Regions from separate parts of the Vibrio sp. A2-1 genome, predicted to be linked through region 2. Evidence: predicted binding sites of a transcription regulator. Region 2 holds the regulator's gene; the other holds the start of a gene.
What was found. Region 2 encodes CRP, which controls carbon source genes, mostly activating them, when cyclic AMP is high. Its sites were predicted from a motif close to TGTGANNNNNNTCACA; they were not measured.
Positions count from the first base shown of each region.

Region 1: nagE (N-acetylglucosamine-specific PTS transporter subunit IIBC) is a predicted target of CRP. The motif match lies at 5,278-5,293, and genes of this name have one in related genera.

Region 1 covers NZ_JAKKCO010000002.1:530,378-537,860, reverse strand. The annotation lists gene asnB (asparagine synthase B) at 1-678, opposite strand, end outside; gene L3V33_RS09980 (cation:proton antiporter family protein) at 913-2,499, opposite strand; gene L3V33_RS09975 (ROK family protein) at 2,585-3,799, opposite strand; gene nagA (N-acetylglucosamine-6-phosphate deacetylase) at 3,802-4,938, opposite strand; gene nagE (N-acetylglucosamine-specific PTS transporter subunit IIBC) at 5,414-6,973, shown strand; gene glnS (glutamine--tRNA ligase) at 7,276-7,483, shown strand, end outside.
Region 2 covers NZ_JAKKCO010000007.1:135,625-143,107, forward strand. The annotation lists gene L3V33_RS18970 (DUF1338 domain-containing protein) at 72-863, shown strand; gene crp (cAMP-activated global transcriptional regulator CRP) at 1,041-1,673, opposite strand; gene L3V33_RS18980 (phosphoribulokinase) at 1,913-2,782, opposite strand; gene L3V33_RS18985 (YheU family protein) at 2,860-3,072, opposite strand; gene L3V33_RS18990 (hydrolase) at 3,171-4,163, opposite strand; gene L3V33_RS18995 (TIGR02444 family protein) at 4,440-4,910, opposite strand; gene L3V33_RS19000 (ABC transporter ATP-binding protein) at 4,907-6,829, opposite strand; gene kefG (glutathione-regulated potassium-efflux system ancillary protein KefG) at 7,004-7,483, shown strand, end outside.

The sequences.
Region 1 (7,483 bases), on a different contig from region 2:
TGTCATTAGTTGACGTTTAACTGCAGCTTCTAGCGCTTCAGTCAGTTCTTCTTTACTTGTGCTGTTACCTTGTACCGCAGCGTATTCATTCCAATCGCGGATGTAGTAGCGATGAGGCTCTGCATCTTTCGAAGAATAGAAGCTACCAGGAGGGAACTCACTGATCGTCTTGCATACTTCAACGAGTGCTTTCATCTCTGAAGCAACGTAGTAGTTGCCGTGCTCGTCGTAGCCTTGGTAAAGCGGGATGATACCAATATGGTCACGGCCGACTAGGTATTCGTCTTTCTCTTCGTCGTATAAAACGAATGCGAAAATACCGTTAAGTTCTTCTAAAAGGTCCGCGCCCATTTCTTGGTATAACGCTAGGATAACTTCACAGTCAGAGTCAGTCTGGAACTGGTACTTATCTTCATAGCGTGCACGAAGTTCTTTGTGGTTATAAATTTCGCCATTCACTGCAAGAATATGCTTTTTATCTTGGCTGTATAGTGGTTGTGCACCACTGTTAAGACCAACGATAGCCAAACGCTCGTGAGCAAGAATTGCTTTTTCACCAGCATAGATACCAGACCAGTCTGGGCCACGGTGACGAAGCTTTTTAGACATTTCTAAAGCAATAGGGCGAAGTGCTGCGGCATCACTTTTAATGTCGAGAATGCCAAATACTGAACACATAGAACTTCCTTTTAAATAATTTCTAAATCAACTGTATTCAATTTGCCATTCTGGCTAAAAAAAGCAACCGAATGTGAGCAAAAAAATAATATAAAGGGGTTTCTGTTAGAAATTATCTAATTTAAAGGTGGTTTTGGTGAGTGGCGTCTAATTGCGGTTGGTTTTTTAAACAAAAACCTCTCAAAAGTGCAAAAGAACAGCAATTTTGAGAGGTTAACTAGACAATGTTTAGGATTAGATCTTATTGATGTTAGGGTTTAATTGCTCACATACGTGTCGAGCAAAACCACTACCAGCTTCACTGTAGATGTTGAATGCTGCATCGACACCATTCTCTTTCAATGTTTCTAGCTGGTCGGAGTATTCAGCAATGGCTGCGATTTGACCTTTAAAATTACGTGATTTTAGCTGTTCTAAGGCTGTTTGATTACCTTGGTGATGAGGCATCGCCAAGATCACTAGCTTCACGTTTGCTGTATCTAAGATACGCTCCCAGAAATCTGGGTCAGTTGCATCGCCAGAAATAACGTTTCTTCCAAGGCTTCTATGGTTGTGTGCGGCTTCTTCACGAACTTCGACACCTAAGCTAACCTTGCCATAGCGAGAACGCAATTCATCGTAGGCGCCAGTACCAATACGGCCCATACCAAGAATAAGCACTTGTGCGCGACCAGGATCAATTCGTTTATCACGTTGGTGAAGCTTTTCAGCAGCGTGCTCTTTGAGCCACTTACCTGACTGTTGATAAAGCTTATGACCCGCTTTGTTTAAAGGAGCAGCAATTAAGAACGATAACGAAACCGCAATCGCCACCGCCACTAATATATCGCCAGACATCCAACCCATCTTAAAGGCAAGACCACCGACGATAAGACCAAATTCACTGTAGTTAAACAATGATAGAGAGGCGAGTAGAGAGGTTCGAACACGGAATTTGAAGCGGTTGAGTACCAAGAAGTAAAGCACGCCTTTCACTGGCAGTAACAGCAAGAATAAGATGGCGAGCATAAAGCCTTGAATGGTAGGTTGCTCGGATAATCCAATATTCAAGAAGAAGCAGACAAGGAAAAGCTCTTTGAGGTTAAACAGCGATTTCGACAGCTCTGAAGCTTTTGGGTGACCGGCTAGCAACATACCTAAGATAAGAGCACCTAGATCTGGTTTAACCCCTACAAACTGGAACAAACCTGCACCGACGACCAATGCGAAGAAAATGCCGAATAGCACCAACATTTCGCCGTGACCAACCCAGTCGAGGACTTTGTAGAACAACGGACGACAGAATGGCAAAGCGAACAGTGCGATGGCATACCACTCTGGAATTTTGCCTGTCGATGCCGTTAAGAAGACCACGGCAAAGATATCCTGCATGACCAGAATACCGATCGCTAATGTTCCATAGGTCGCATTCATTTCCCCTTTCTCTTGCAGAGACTTAACTGCGAATACGGTACTAGAGAATGAAAGGGCAAAGCCGAGTAGAACAATCTGTTCTATTGACATGGCTGCCAACGAGGAAATACCTAGGAATTTAAAACCAAACAGGGCGACCGCAAAAAACAGAGTGGATAAAAGGTTGTGGATTGTTGCGCCAGCCCAGATCTCTTTAGAGAGCAGGGTTTTGATATCGAGCTTTAAGCCAATCGTAAATAGAAGCAGGGTGACACCAAGGTCAGCCAAGGTAATGATGGTGTCATTGGTTTCAAAACCCAGAGCAAAGAGCCCAAAACCAGCGACCAAAAAGCCGACCAATGGGGGAAGGTGACACTTTAAAGCAATAAATCCTGCAATAAACGCAGTGGATATTAATATAAGTTCCATAACTTGTAGTAGTAGTTCCCTAGCTTAAAAAAAACGGGCCGTGTTTATACAAACACGGCCCGCGGAAAATCAGAGTTGTTTTTCTTTAGTCTTCAAGAAGCTTTTGAAGTAACACACCGTTGAGCATAGCGCGCTTAATCATGGCAAAAGCTCCCATCGTAGGATGTTTATCGATCTGTGATGCTACAATAGGCAGGCCGCTATGGAAAGCCGTTAACGACTGATTCTCTACATTGCGCTTAATTGCAGGGAAAACAATCTCTTGTGCCTTTGTAATATCACCAGCAATGATAACTTTTTGAGGATTAAACAAGTTAATCGTCATTGCGATAGCTTTACCCAGTTGATTACCTACTCGAACCAAACTTTGCTTAGCCAGTTCGTCGCCATTGATAGCATGGTCACATACATCTTGAATGGTAATGTGCTCAATCTCTGTTAGCGAGGACTCATAACCTTGCTTAATTAGCTTTTGGACACGTTCAACAATGGCAGGGTTTGCCGCTACGGTTTCAAGACAACCGAAATTACCGCATTGGCATTGCTCGCCAAGTGGATCAATTTGGATATGACCAATTTCACCCACGTTGCGGTTATGGCCAAGGAAAACCTGACCATTAACAATAATACCAGCACCAGTACCACGGTGAACGCTAACCAAAATAGAATCTTGGCTGTCTTTGCTTGCACCGAAGTAGTGCTCAGCAAGCGCCATTCCTCGAACGTCATTACCAACAAAACAAGCAACATGGAATGTGTCGCGAATAATGTCGCTTAACGCAAGGTTATCGATGTCTGTATTTGGCATGTACTCAACGACACCTGTCGTTGGGTTAACCAAGCCTGGAAGAGTGACACCAATGGCAATCAGTTGGTCGATCTTTGGTTGGTGTTCAGCAATGAAAGCCTTCAAGTTATTGACCAAGCCTTGGGTGAGGTCTGATTGGTCTGAGTAATTCAGGTCTTGCTGTTGGAAAGCCAGCTCACGACCGCCAAGGTCATGCAGGCTTATTTGAATGTAATCTCGACCCAAGCGCACAGCGACAGAGTGAAAAGGCTCTACTTCTGTGGTTAGGGAGATAGCGCGTCTACCGCCAGTAGACGCTTGCTGCGCAACCTCTTTAATTAGGCCGCGCTCTAAAAGTTGGCGGGTAATTTTTGTAACACTTGCCGGTGCGAGTTGGCTTACATCAGCCACTTGTATACGACTGATAGGCCCTTGTTGGTCTATTAGTCGGTATACCGCCGCACTGTTTAGTTGTTTAACTAAGTCTACGTTACCTATTTGTCCGCCATTCATACTTAATTGTGCTCGTATTGTCCGTTAACAACAGTCGCTTTAACGTTAAAGTCTCGGTCAAATACGGCTAGGTTTGCAACCATGCCTTTTTTGATTCGACCTAGCTTGCTTTCTACACCGATAGCCGTAGCTGGGTATAGCGTAGCCATGCGAAGAGCTTCGTCTAAAGCGATACCGGCGTGCTCAACTGTATTCTGAACTGCTTCAATCATAGTCAGAGCTGAGCCGCCCAGTGTGCCGTTTTCATCAACACACTTACCATCACGGTAATATACTTTCTTACCGACAAAAATAAAGTATTCCATGTCAGCACCTGCAGGAGCTGTGGCATCCGTCACTAATACCAACTTTTCTCCCTTGATTTTATGCGCAATTCTGATGTTTGCGTAATCAACGTGGAAGCCATCGGCAATAATGCCAGCATAAACCTCAGGCGTATCGTAAATCGCGCCAACAACGCCAGGCTCACGACCAACCATAGGAGTCATTGCATTGAATAGATGAGTGGCAAAAGTGATACCTGATTCGAAACCTTGACGAGCTTCTGCGTACGTTGCATTCGTGTGACCAATCGAAACAACCACACCAGCTTTGCGCAGACGCTCAATGTGTTCTGGGTCGTTGAGTTCTGGAGCCAATGTTACTTTGGTCACAAGGTCACTGTTCTCACAGATAAGCTCAATCATTTCGCTGTCTGATTTACGAATGTGATCGACGCTGTGAATGCCTTTTTTCGCGACGTTTAAATACGGACCTTCAAGGTGTAGGCCAAGAGATTGGTTTTGGTATTGGTTGTGATACTCACGAGCTGCGGTAATAACCGCGCGCATGTCTTCGTCAGAAGAAGTGATTAGCGTTGGCAGGAAGCTAGTACAGCCAGATTTAAGGTTTGCTTTGTGCATGATCTGCATTGTGTCTGCAGTGATCTCATCGTTAAGCATTACACCGCCACAACCATTCAATTGTAGGTCAATAAAGCCTGGGCTTAGGTTTGCTCCGTTTAGGTCGCGAACTTCGATTCCTTCTGGTAATTCAGAGATAGGACAGACTTTTTTGATCAGTTCGTTTTCGATTACAACAGCATGATCGGTTAGAACATCACTACCAGTGTAAATTTTACAGTTACTTAGCGCGTACATAGTCAGCTAATCCTTATTTCGTGAGATCTTTAAAATTTGTTCGTTACCTAAATGTGGACTTAGTTTGCGAGCATCATTTACGTAACGATTTATCTTTTATGGGCAAACGGCTTCAAAATGGGAAGCGATTTAAGTTGTTGAAAAATATATGAACAATTGATTATTGATATACATTTAGGTTCACTTTTAATGATTGTTTATTGGACAGCGTAAACCCAGGGATACCATCATTTTACCTAATGGTTAGGTTTAGATTTTATCTATAAACGTTCATTTTTTTGAATGATAAAATAAGTTTTATGATCTCGCTAGCAAAAACCTCTGGATTTGGTAAAAACTGGTGATTACGATCACAAATGGTAAGGTTTTAATTTGCGGAGCAAAATTAATTGAATACACTGAATAGGACTAAATTGAGCGACTAAAATAAGTTTCTCAAACGAATTCTAAAAAATCCTATAGGGGGAAACAACTGGTGAATATTCTAGGATATGCACAGAAGCTTGGTAAGGCGTTAATGCTACCAATCGCAACGCTTCCGATTGCGGCGCTTCTTTTACGTTTAGGTCAAGGCGATTTACTTGATATTCCATTCATGGCAGAAGCTGGTGGTGCTATCTTCGGTAACCTACCATTGCTATTTGGTCTAGGTATCGCGATTGGTCTTTCTAAAGACGGTAACGGCGCAGCGGGTCTTGCTGGTGCAGTTGCTTACTTCGTACTAACAGCAACAGCAACCACAATTAACGCAGACGTTAACATGTCATTCTTCGGCGGTATCTTCGCAGGTATCATCGCAGGTCACTCTTACAACGCTTTCCATGCAACACGCCTTCCTGAGTGGCTGGCTTTCTTCGCGGGTAAACGTTTAGTACCTATCATGGCCGGTCTATTTGCACTTGTTGCAGGTGCTGTGTCTGGTGTGGTTTGGCCTGGTATTCAATCTGGTCTAGATGCACTAGCTCATGCGGTATCAACGTCTGGTGCTGTTGGCCAATTCGTTTACGGTACTCTTAACCGTGCACTAATCCCTGTAGGTCTACACCACGTATTGAACTCATACTTCTGGTTCGGTATGGGTACGTGTCAAGAAATCATCGTTGCTGGTCAAGGCGCATTCGCTAACATCACTCAACTTTGTGTTGACCCTGCACTGGCTAAAACTCTAGTTGTTGGTCAAGAGCATACATTCACATTCGCTAACTCAGTAACTCCAGAGATTACTACTGTTGTTAAAGAAGTGACTGAAACAGTTAAATCTGGCGACCTACACCGTTTCTTCGGTGGCGATAAAGGCGCTGGCGTATTCATGAACGGTTTCTTCCCAGTAATGATGTTCGGTCTACCAGGTGCTGCACTTGCAATGTACCTAGCTGCTCCTGCTGAAAAACGTAGCCAAGTTGGTGGCGCATTGTTCTCAGTTGCATTCTGTTCATTCCTAACAGGTATCACAGAGCCGCTAGAATTCATGTTCGTATTCCTAGCTCCTGCTCTATACGCAATGCACGCGGTATTTACAGGTCTGTCTCTAGTAGTGGCAAACATGTTTGGTACTCTGCACGGTTTCGGTTTCTCTGCTGGTCTAATCGACTTCGTACTGAACTGGGGTCTAGCAACTAAACCATTCACTCTACTATTGATTGGCTTAGCATTCGGTGCTCTATACTTCTTCACTTTCTCTTTCGCAATCCGCGCTTTCAACTTGAAATCGCCAGGTCGTGAAGATGATGACGAAGCTGCAGCAGCTCCTGCTGGTGACGCGCCAAAAGGTGACGTTGCTCGTCAATACCTGAAAGCTCTAGGTGGTCACGAAAACCTGACTTCAATCGATGCTTGTATCACTCGTCTACGTCTAACTCTTAAAGACCGCTCTATCGCTGATGAAGTTGTTCTTAAGAAACTTGGCGCTAAAGGTGTGGTTAAACTAGGTGAGAACAACCTACAGGTTATCCTAGGCCCACTAGCTGAAATCGTCGCTGGCGAAATGAAAGCTATCGGTGCAGGTGAAGACCTATCTGATGTAAAACTTCCATAGTAAAGGAAGTACTTGTTAAGACGTAACAACGGCTCTTAACTAAGTTTCAAATTGAAAGCCTCCCACACGGGAGGCTTTTTTGTGCCTGTCATTTAAGGCCAGTGAACAAGGTTCGTTCTATTCTTCATCGAATAGCAGAAATAATCACAATTAACTGATGGTTCTTATTGTGCAAAGGCGAAGAATTGTGGATGATTAGCAACAATGATCTTTCTATCTTTGATAGGCAGCAAAAGCCGCCTTTGTCTCGGATATGAAAGATAACTTTCTCTGACAATACTAAATACATAGAGGTGCTATAGATGAGTGAAGCTGAGGCTCGTCCATCGAATTTCATTCGCCAAATTATCGATAAAGATTTAGCGGATGGTACACACAGTAGCGTGCATACTCGTTTCCCGCCGGAGCCAAATGGCTACCTGCACATTGGTCACGCTAAATCTATTTGCTTGAACTTTGGTATTGCTCAGGACTACCAGGGACAATGTAATCTTCGTTTCGATGATACAA
Region 2 (7,483 bases):
GACTTTGTGTCCAGCCTCTCCCTCTCTAATCCAAATTACTAGCTTGCTAGAACCTCTGACAAGGAGTCACCATGACGCCCGATCTACTCTTTAAATCACTATGGGACGATTACATTCACAGGCTTTGCCCATCGGCTGAGAAAGTTCATCATCTGTTGAAAGAAGACGAAGCCCTGATTAATGATCATATTGCACTGCGTACTTTCAATGTTGCACCTCTGGGCATTGAAACACTGGCCAAGCCTTTCCTTGAATTAGGCTACAAGGCGTGTGGCGACTATTTGTTTGAGAGCAAGAAGTTAGTGGCTAAGCACTACGAGCACCCAGACCCAAACCAACCGAAAGTGTTCATTAGTGAGTTGAAGGTAGAAGAGTGTTCAAGTGACTTACAACAGATCGTTGCTAAGTTGGTTGAGCAAGTGGACGCAAGCAAGCTTCAAGGTCATGAGTTCTTGTTTGGTGGTCGCCTTTGGGATCTGAGCTTCGCGGATTTCCAAGTTCTAGCAAAAGAGAGTGAATACGCGTCTTGGTTAGCGGCTCATGGTTACGGTGCAAACCACTTTACGGTAAGTGTGAACCAGCTTAATGAGTTCGATGAAGTACAGACAGTGAATGACTATTTGAGTGATTCAGGTTTCACTATCAATGCATCTGGCGGTCAGGTTAAAGGCTCTCCAGAGGTCTTATTAGAGCAATCATCTACAATGGCAGACAAAGTCCCAGTTTCATTTGTTGAAGGCAGCGAGGTGATTCCTGGTGGCTTCTACGAGTTCGCTAAGCGTTATGCGATGGCGAATGGTGAGCTTTATACAGGATTTGTTGCAGCATCGGCTGACAAGATCTTTGAGAGCACCAACGGTTAAAGAAAGATACGAGCACGGGCTTTACCCTAAAGATGCGGGTACGCTTCGCTTTGAGAGTGTTTGCGCTTGGACGCGGGAGGTGCTCCATTCGCATCTGCTCTCTAGATCTTTATAAAACAAAAAAGCCACCAAATTTGCATTTGGTGGCTTTTAAATTTTTGGCTCAGTTAATCGAGATTAACGAGTGCCGTATACCACGATAGTTTTACCGTGTGCAGAAATTAGGTTCTGCTCTTCTAGCATCTTCAAGATACGACCTACTGTCTCACGAGAACAACCAACAATCTGGCCAATCTCTTGACGAGTGATCTTGATTTGCATGCCGTCAGGGTGAGTCATTGCATCTGGCTGTTTCGCTAGGTTAAGTAGCGTTTGAGCGATACGACCTGTTACGTCAAGGAACGCTAAGTCACCAACCTTTTGGCTAGTTACTTGTAGACGGTTTGCCATTTGCGCTGAAAGGCGCATTAGGATATCTGGGTTCACTTGGATAAGTTGACGGAATTTCTTGAAAGAAATTTCAGCTACTTCACAAGGAGATTTTGCACGAACCCATGCAGTACGCTCTTGGTCTTCTTCGAAGAGGCCAAGTTCACCAATGAAGTCACCTTGGTTTAGGTAAGAAAGAATCATTTCCTTACCTTCTTCGTCTTTGATAAGAACTGCCACAGAACCTTTAACGATGTAGTACAAGGTTTCTGCCTTTTCACCAGCATGAATCAAAGTACTTTTTGAAGGGTACTTATGAATATGACAGTGTGAAAGGAACCACTCTAATGTTGGATCGGTTTGGGGTTTACCTAGAACCATAATATCTTACTTCCTCTGCAGGGTATGCTTGCCGCTTTCCGTATTTTAGCTAAGCCTGGATTGACTTGTAGGATAAGAGCACTCGTTGAGCGCTGCAAGCTATCTTGTGTTTCGTTTAAGAATAGTATCCTTTTTCAGGTACTATTTCTTGATTTTAATCGTGACCAAGCTACGATTTTTTACGCAAAATTGTGCACATGATCACGGTATGAAAAGTAATCAACCAGAATGGTGTCTTGTTAACCTATTTTTCCGGTTTCGATGAGCTGTTGTAGGATGGGCCTTACAATGAGCTCCATAGCAAAACTCATCTTACCGCCTGGCACCACAAGCGTGTTGTGGCGTGACATAAATGAGCCATCTATCATAGCTAGAAGGTAGGGGAAATCGACGTTTTTGATGCCACGCAAACGTATAACAACGAAGCTTTCGTCTAAACTTGGAATCCCTTTAGCGTTCAGTGGATTCGATGTATCTACGGTTGGAACACGCTGAAAGTTGATGTGAGTACGCGAAAATTGTGGGGTGATGTAATTAAGGTAATCATCCATTGAGCGAACAATAGAATCCATTACTGCTTCGCGTGAGTGGCCACGATCGCGTGTGTCACGAACGAATTTTTGGATCCACTCAAGGTTGACGATTGGCACCATGCCGATCAGCAAGTCGACGTGTTGTGAGACATTGATGTCGCCATCTACCACGCCACCATGAAGACCTTCGTAGAACATCACATCGGAATTTTCTGGGATCTCTTGCCATGGCGTAAAGGTGCCCGGCATTTGATTGTAAGGCACGGCTTCATCGAAGGTATGTAGGTAACTACGGACTTTACCCGTGCCTTCATTACCGTATTGACGGAAGAACTCTTCTAATGCGCCAAAATCGTTGGCTTGTGGACCAAAGTAGCTGATGTGCTTACCTTGCTCGCGAGCCTTACGGATCTCGACATCCATCTCTGGTCGAGTGAAGCGATGGAAACTATCCCCTTCAACCCAAGCGGCCTTCACGTCCATCATATTGAACATTTTTCGGAAGGCTTCTGAGGTAGTGGTGGTGCCGGCTCCTGATGAACCCGTCACCGCAATAATTGGATGTTTAGCGGACATGACAACCCTTGTCTTTTGAGTAACTTACTTGTTAGCAATCGTTTACCACTATAACACGGCTCCTTTATGAGCGCAGCCTAGAAGCGTTTTGTGACTTGAATATCAACGGTTTCATGCAGCTCAGAAAACACGATGCTGACTTCCTTTGAGGCTAATTGATGTTTCACTTGATCAATCTTGTTTTGCAGTGAAACCTCTACGTCACCGTAGTCTGTGCCTTCACGCAGCACGAATTCTTTAATGAGGTTTTCCAGCGTTTCTGGCGCAATGTCTTGCCATGGGATGATCATAAATACTTCTCTCTTTTATGTTCATAAATAGGTTTATTGATGTGTTGATTACTGCGTCTAGTGACGTCTACCACTCAGTCCTTAAAAAGGCTCGGCCATTATGCCGAATCTTGAATACTTTCATAGTAGGCGGGTAATGCTTCTTCTAACCAAAACCTTGGTTTGAGCGTGCTACCGGTAATGAACCCCACATGGCCGCCTTTTTGAAACAGGCGATAGTCGATGTTGTCAGGCAACACGAACTTTGGAATTACGTCGTCTGTCATAAACGGATCGTCTTTGGCATGGATGATCTGAGTCGGTAGTTTAATCTTATTAAGTTTAGGAAGCGCTGAGCACTGAGCATAGTAGTCCTGAGCATTCTTGAACCCGTGCAGAGGCGCAGTAATCCGTTCATCAAACTCATACAGCTTGTCTATCTTCTTAATGGTTTCGGCGGTGATACCGAGCTTTTCTTGCAGCAGCTTAATCTTTTTCAAGGCATTCGATTTGAGAGAGTTGAGCAGGTACTTTTTATAGAGCTTAGAGAAACCTCGCTCAATACGACTAGAGCAACAAGCCAGATCAAAAGGTGCAGAGACAATCGTCGCCGCCGACAGCAATGGGTCGTCCGCGTACTCTGCCAAATAGTTCGCCAGCATGTTACCGCCCAAAGAGATACCAACCGCTACCTTAGGGTTATTGGGAAACTGGGCGTGTAGATGTCTTAGGAAAAAGCGTGCATCTTCGACTTCACCTGAATGGTAAGCGCGAGCTAAGCGATTGGGCTTTCCGCTGCAGCCTCTAAAGTGCATCATCACTGATAGCCAGCCATCTTTAGCAAAGGCATTCATCAGTCCGTTGGCATAAGGGCTTTCAAAGCTTCCCTCTAAGCCATGGAATAGAACGAATATCGGCTTGTTACTTCGAGCCTCATTACTTGGGGTGTCACCCTCTGGCGATTCGCTCCAAGCAAGATCGAGAAAGTCACCGTCGGGTGTTTCTAAGGTTTGCCATTGAGGGTCAAACAACGCCTGCTTTCTAATAAATCGTGGCACTAAGGTTTGTAAGTGCGGATTAGATAAACCAGCGGCTGCGGTAAATATTGTCATAAAAACAGTCCATGCTTCTTTTATGGGCTTTGATAAAGTGTTGAGCTTTTAGCGAAACGCCCACGTTTTTATTTGAGCTTGGTTGATTCTCGGTATAAGCGCAAGGGTTTCACTGATACGGGCTACAAAAACAAGGTGTAGGTAACTAGTTGAATATTGTCGAGATTGAGATTCAAACATATTACCAGTCATGCGCGCCACTCCCGTGTGAAAACGAAGAGCGATACTACCAAGGTAAGCTTGGATCTTGATTGAAGATAAGAGAAAGGAAACGCGTTAGGGTTGAGGTGCTGGTTCAGAAAAAGCGTCGTAGAGGTTTTCAGCCCCTAATAAGCGACAGTATTGAAAAGCGAGTGGTGATTGCTGGTTAGCCGTAAGCTGAAGAGAATTAATGCAGTCGACGAGATCAGATTGCTGTTGCTTCTCTAACTGCAGTTCAAATTGGAGCGCTTCACGGTAGAGGGAATCGACGACTTGAGGTTTGAGATGCTTACGCAGCTCTCGATAGCTATGAAGCAGGGTTTCAGAGCGGCTTAAGCACTGTTGTACCTTGTGCCACTCTTCTTCGGCAAAAGACAATTGCTGCTCATCAAGCCATTTGAGAAGCAGCAGTAGATTGACGTTGCCGTGGAATTGGTTTTGCAAAGCTAGGCACGCATCCTTTACACCGCGCACACTGTAATACTGAAGGCTAAATTGCCATAGTCGTTCCAGTGTTAGTGATATTGGGGCGTGCTCTGGGCTCATAAGCTATCCATATCCTGTTCCATCTGCTCAAGCTCTTCTTGAGTGGACATCCAATCCATTTCAACTTCTTCTAGCTGTGACTTACTGCTCGCTTGGAGAGCGAGTACTTTATTCAGTTTAGCCTTATTTTCAGCTTCATACAGTGAAGTGTCGGATAATTCTTGCTCAGCTTCTTCGAGAGATAGCGTTAACTTATCCATCTGCTTTTCAAATTGAGTCAGCTTTTTACGAAGTGGTGCCGTCAGTTTACGGAACTCTGCTTCTTTACGTTTCTGCTCTTTTTTCGCTGCGGCACTGTTGGCGCCGTCTTTTGCTGGTGCCAATGCTTGTGCTTCTTTGCGCTCAACTTTCTGCTGTTCGGTTAGCCACTTGTAGTAATCGCTTAGGTCACCATCAAACGGTGCCACCTGGCGGTCGTGCACAAGGTATAAATCATCAGTAGTCGCACGAAGTAGGTAACGGTCGTGCGATACGATAACCATCGCGCCTTCAAACGTCTGTAGGGCGAAGGTCAACGCCTGACGCATGTCGAGATCCAAGTGGTTGGTTGGTTCATCGAGTAGCAACAGGTTCGGCTTTTGCCATACCAGTAGCGCTAATACCAAACGCGCTTTTTCGCCACCCGAAAATGGCGCCACTTTATCGAGTGCTTTTTCACCTTGGAAGCCAAAGCTGCCTAGATAATCACGCAGTTGTTGTTCTGTGTGTTTAGGCGCAATCTGCATCATGTGTTGCAGTGGCGTTTCTTCTGGATGCAGCGTCTCTAATTGATGCTGAGCGAAGTAACCCATCTTAACGCCTTGCGAATAGCTCAGCTCACCACCTTGCTGTTTCAGTTCGCCTGAAAGCAGCTTGATTAGTGTCGACTTACCCGCACCGTTTCGACCAAGCAGACCGATACGGCTGCCGGGAACAAGGTTAAGGCGAATCTTTTCTAGAATCAGGTTGTCGTCGTAACCTGCCGATACTTCATCCATCATCATGATTGGATTTGGTAGCGCGTCCGGCTCTCTAAATTCAAAACTGAATGGGTTATCAAACTGAGCGGGCAGCACTTGTTCCATTTTCTCTAGTGCTTTAATACGGCTTTGCGCTTGGCGAGCCTTTGATGCTTTGTAGCGAAAACGGTCAATGTAGCTCTGCATGTGAGACATTTGTTTCTGCTGCTTTTGGAACATTGCCTGCTGCAGGATTAACTTTTGTGCTCGTTGGGTTTCAAACGATGAGTAGTTACCGGTGTATTCATTGAGCTGCTGGTTTTCAACATGCACGATGCGGTTGACGATAGGATCTAAGAAGTCTCTATCGTGCGAGATAAGAACCAGTGTGCCTGGGTAGTTTTGTAACCAACGCTCTAGCCACATTACTGCGTCTAAATCCAAGTGGTTGGTAGGCTCATCGAGTAGCAGTAAGTCACTGCGACATAGAAGGGCTTGCGCTAAGTTCAAACGCATACGCCAACCACCCGAGAACTGGGTTAGGTTCCATGTCATTTGCTCTTGGCGAAAGCCTAGGCCATCCAATAACTCGGCAGCACGTGCTTTGATGCTGTAACCACCAATGGTTTCAATCTTGCCGTGGATCTCTGCGACTAATGTGCCGTTGTCGGCTTGTTCCGCTTTCTCTAGTTGATCTTCAAGGCCACGGTATTCACGGTCGCCATCAATCACGTATTCAATGGCTGTTCTTTCTAATGCTGGTGTTTCTTGAGCAACCCAAGCCATTTCCCAATGAGCTGGTTTACTGAACGAGCCTGCATCAATAGACAGTTCGTCCTTGATTAGGGCGAACAGCGTAGATTTACCACAGCCGTTTTTACCAACCAAACCGATCTTGTCGCCAGGATGAAAAGTCGCAGATGCTTGGTCGAGGAGTGGCTTACCACCGCGGAGCAATTGAATATCAGAGAAAGTAATCATAATTGAAATAGCATAGAAATTAGAGGTGAACAGACGCCTGCATAGTAGGCTGAAACCAGATAAAAGTCGATCACAATGCAATTTGCGTTATGATGCCAATAACATATTAATAACTTTTGCTTAAATTCTTGTGGCCTTGCCACCGTTTAGCCCTCAAAGGAATGTTTCAAAGGAATGAGTACTACTCCCTCGACAGACAAAGCCGTGCCAAAGGTGTTAATAATCTACGCACACCCAGAGCCACACACCTCTATTGCTAATCAAATGATGGTTAAAAAGGTCGAGTCGCTCGGTCATGTCAAAATTCACGATCTCTACGCCATCTACCCAGACTTCTTTATCGATGTGCCTTATGAGCATGACTTACTCCTAGAGTACGATGTGATTGTGTTCCAGCATCCTCTGTTTATGTATTCCTGTCCTTCGTTATTGAAGGAGTGGTTTGATCGTGTGTTAGGAAAAGGATTTGCATTCGGTGAGCAGAGTGCGCTTAAAGGCAAACACTGGCGCAGCGTTATTACTACCGGTGGTAAAGAAGAGGCGTTTGGCGCCGCAGGCTATAATAAATATCCATTACAAGAGATCTTGCAACCATTCGAGTTAACCGCTGCTTTGTGTCAGATGCACTGGATATCCCCCTTAGTTTTACACTGG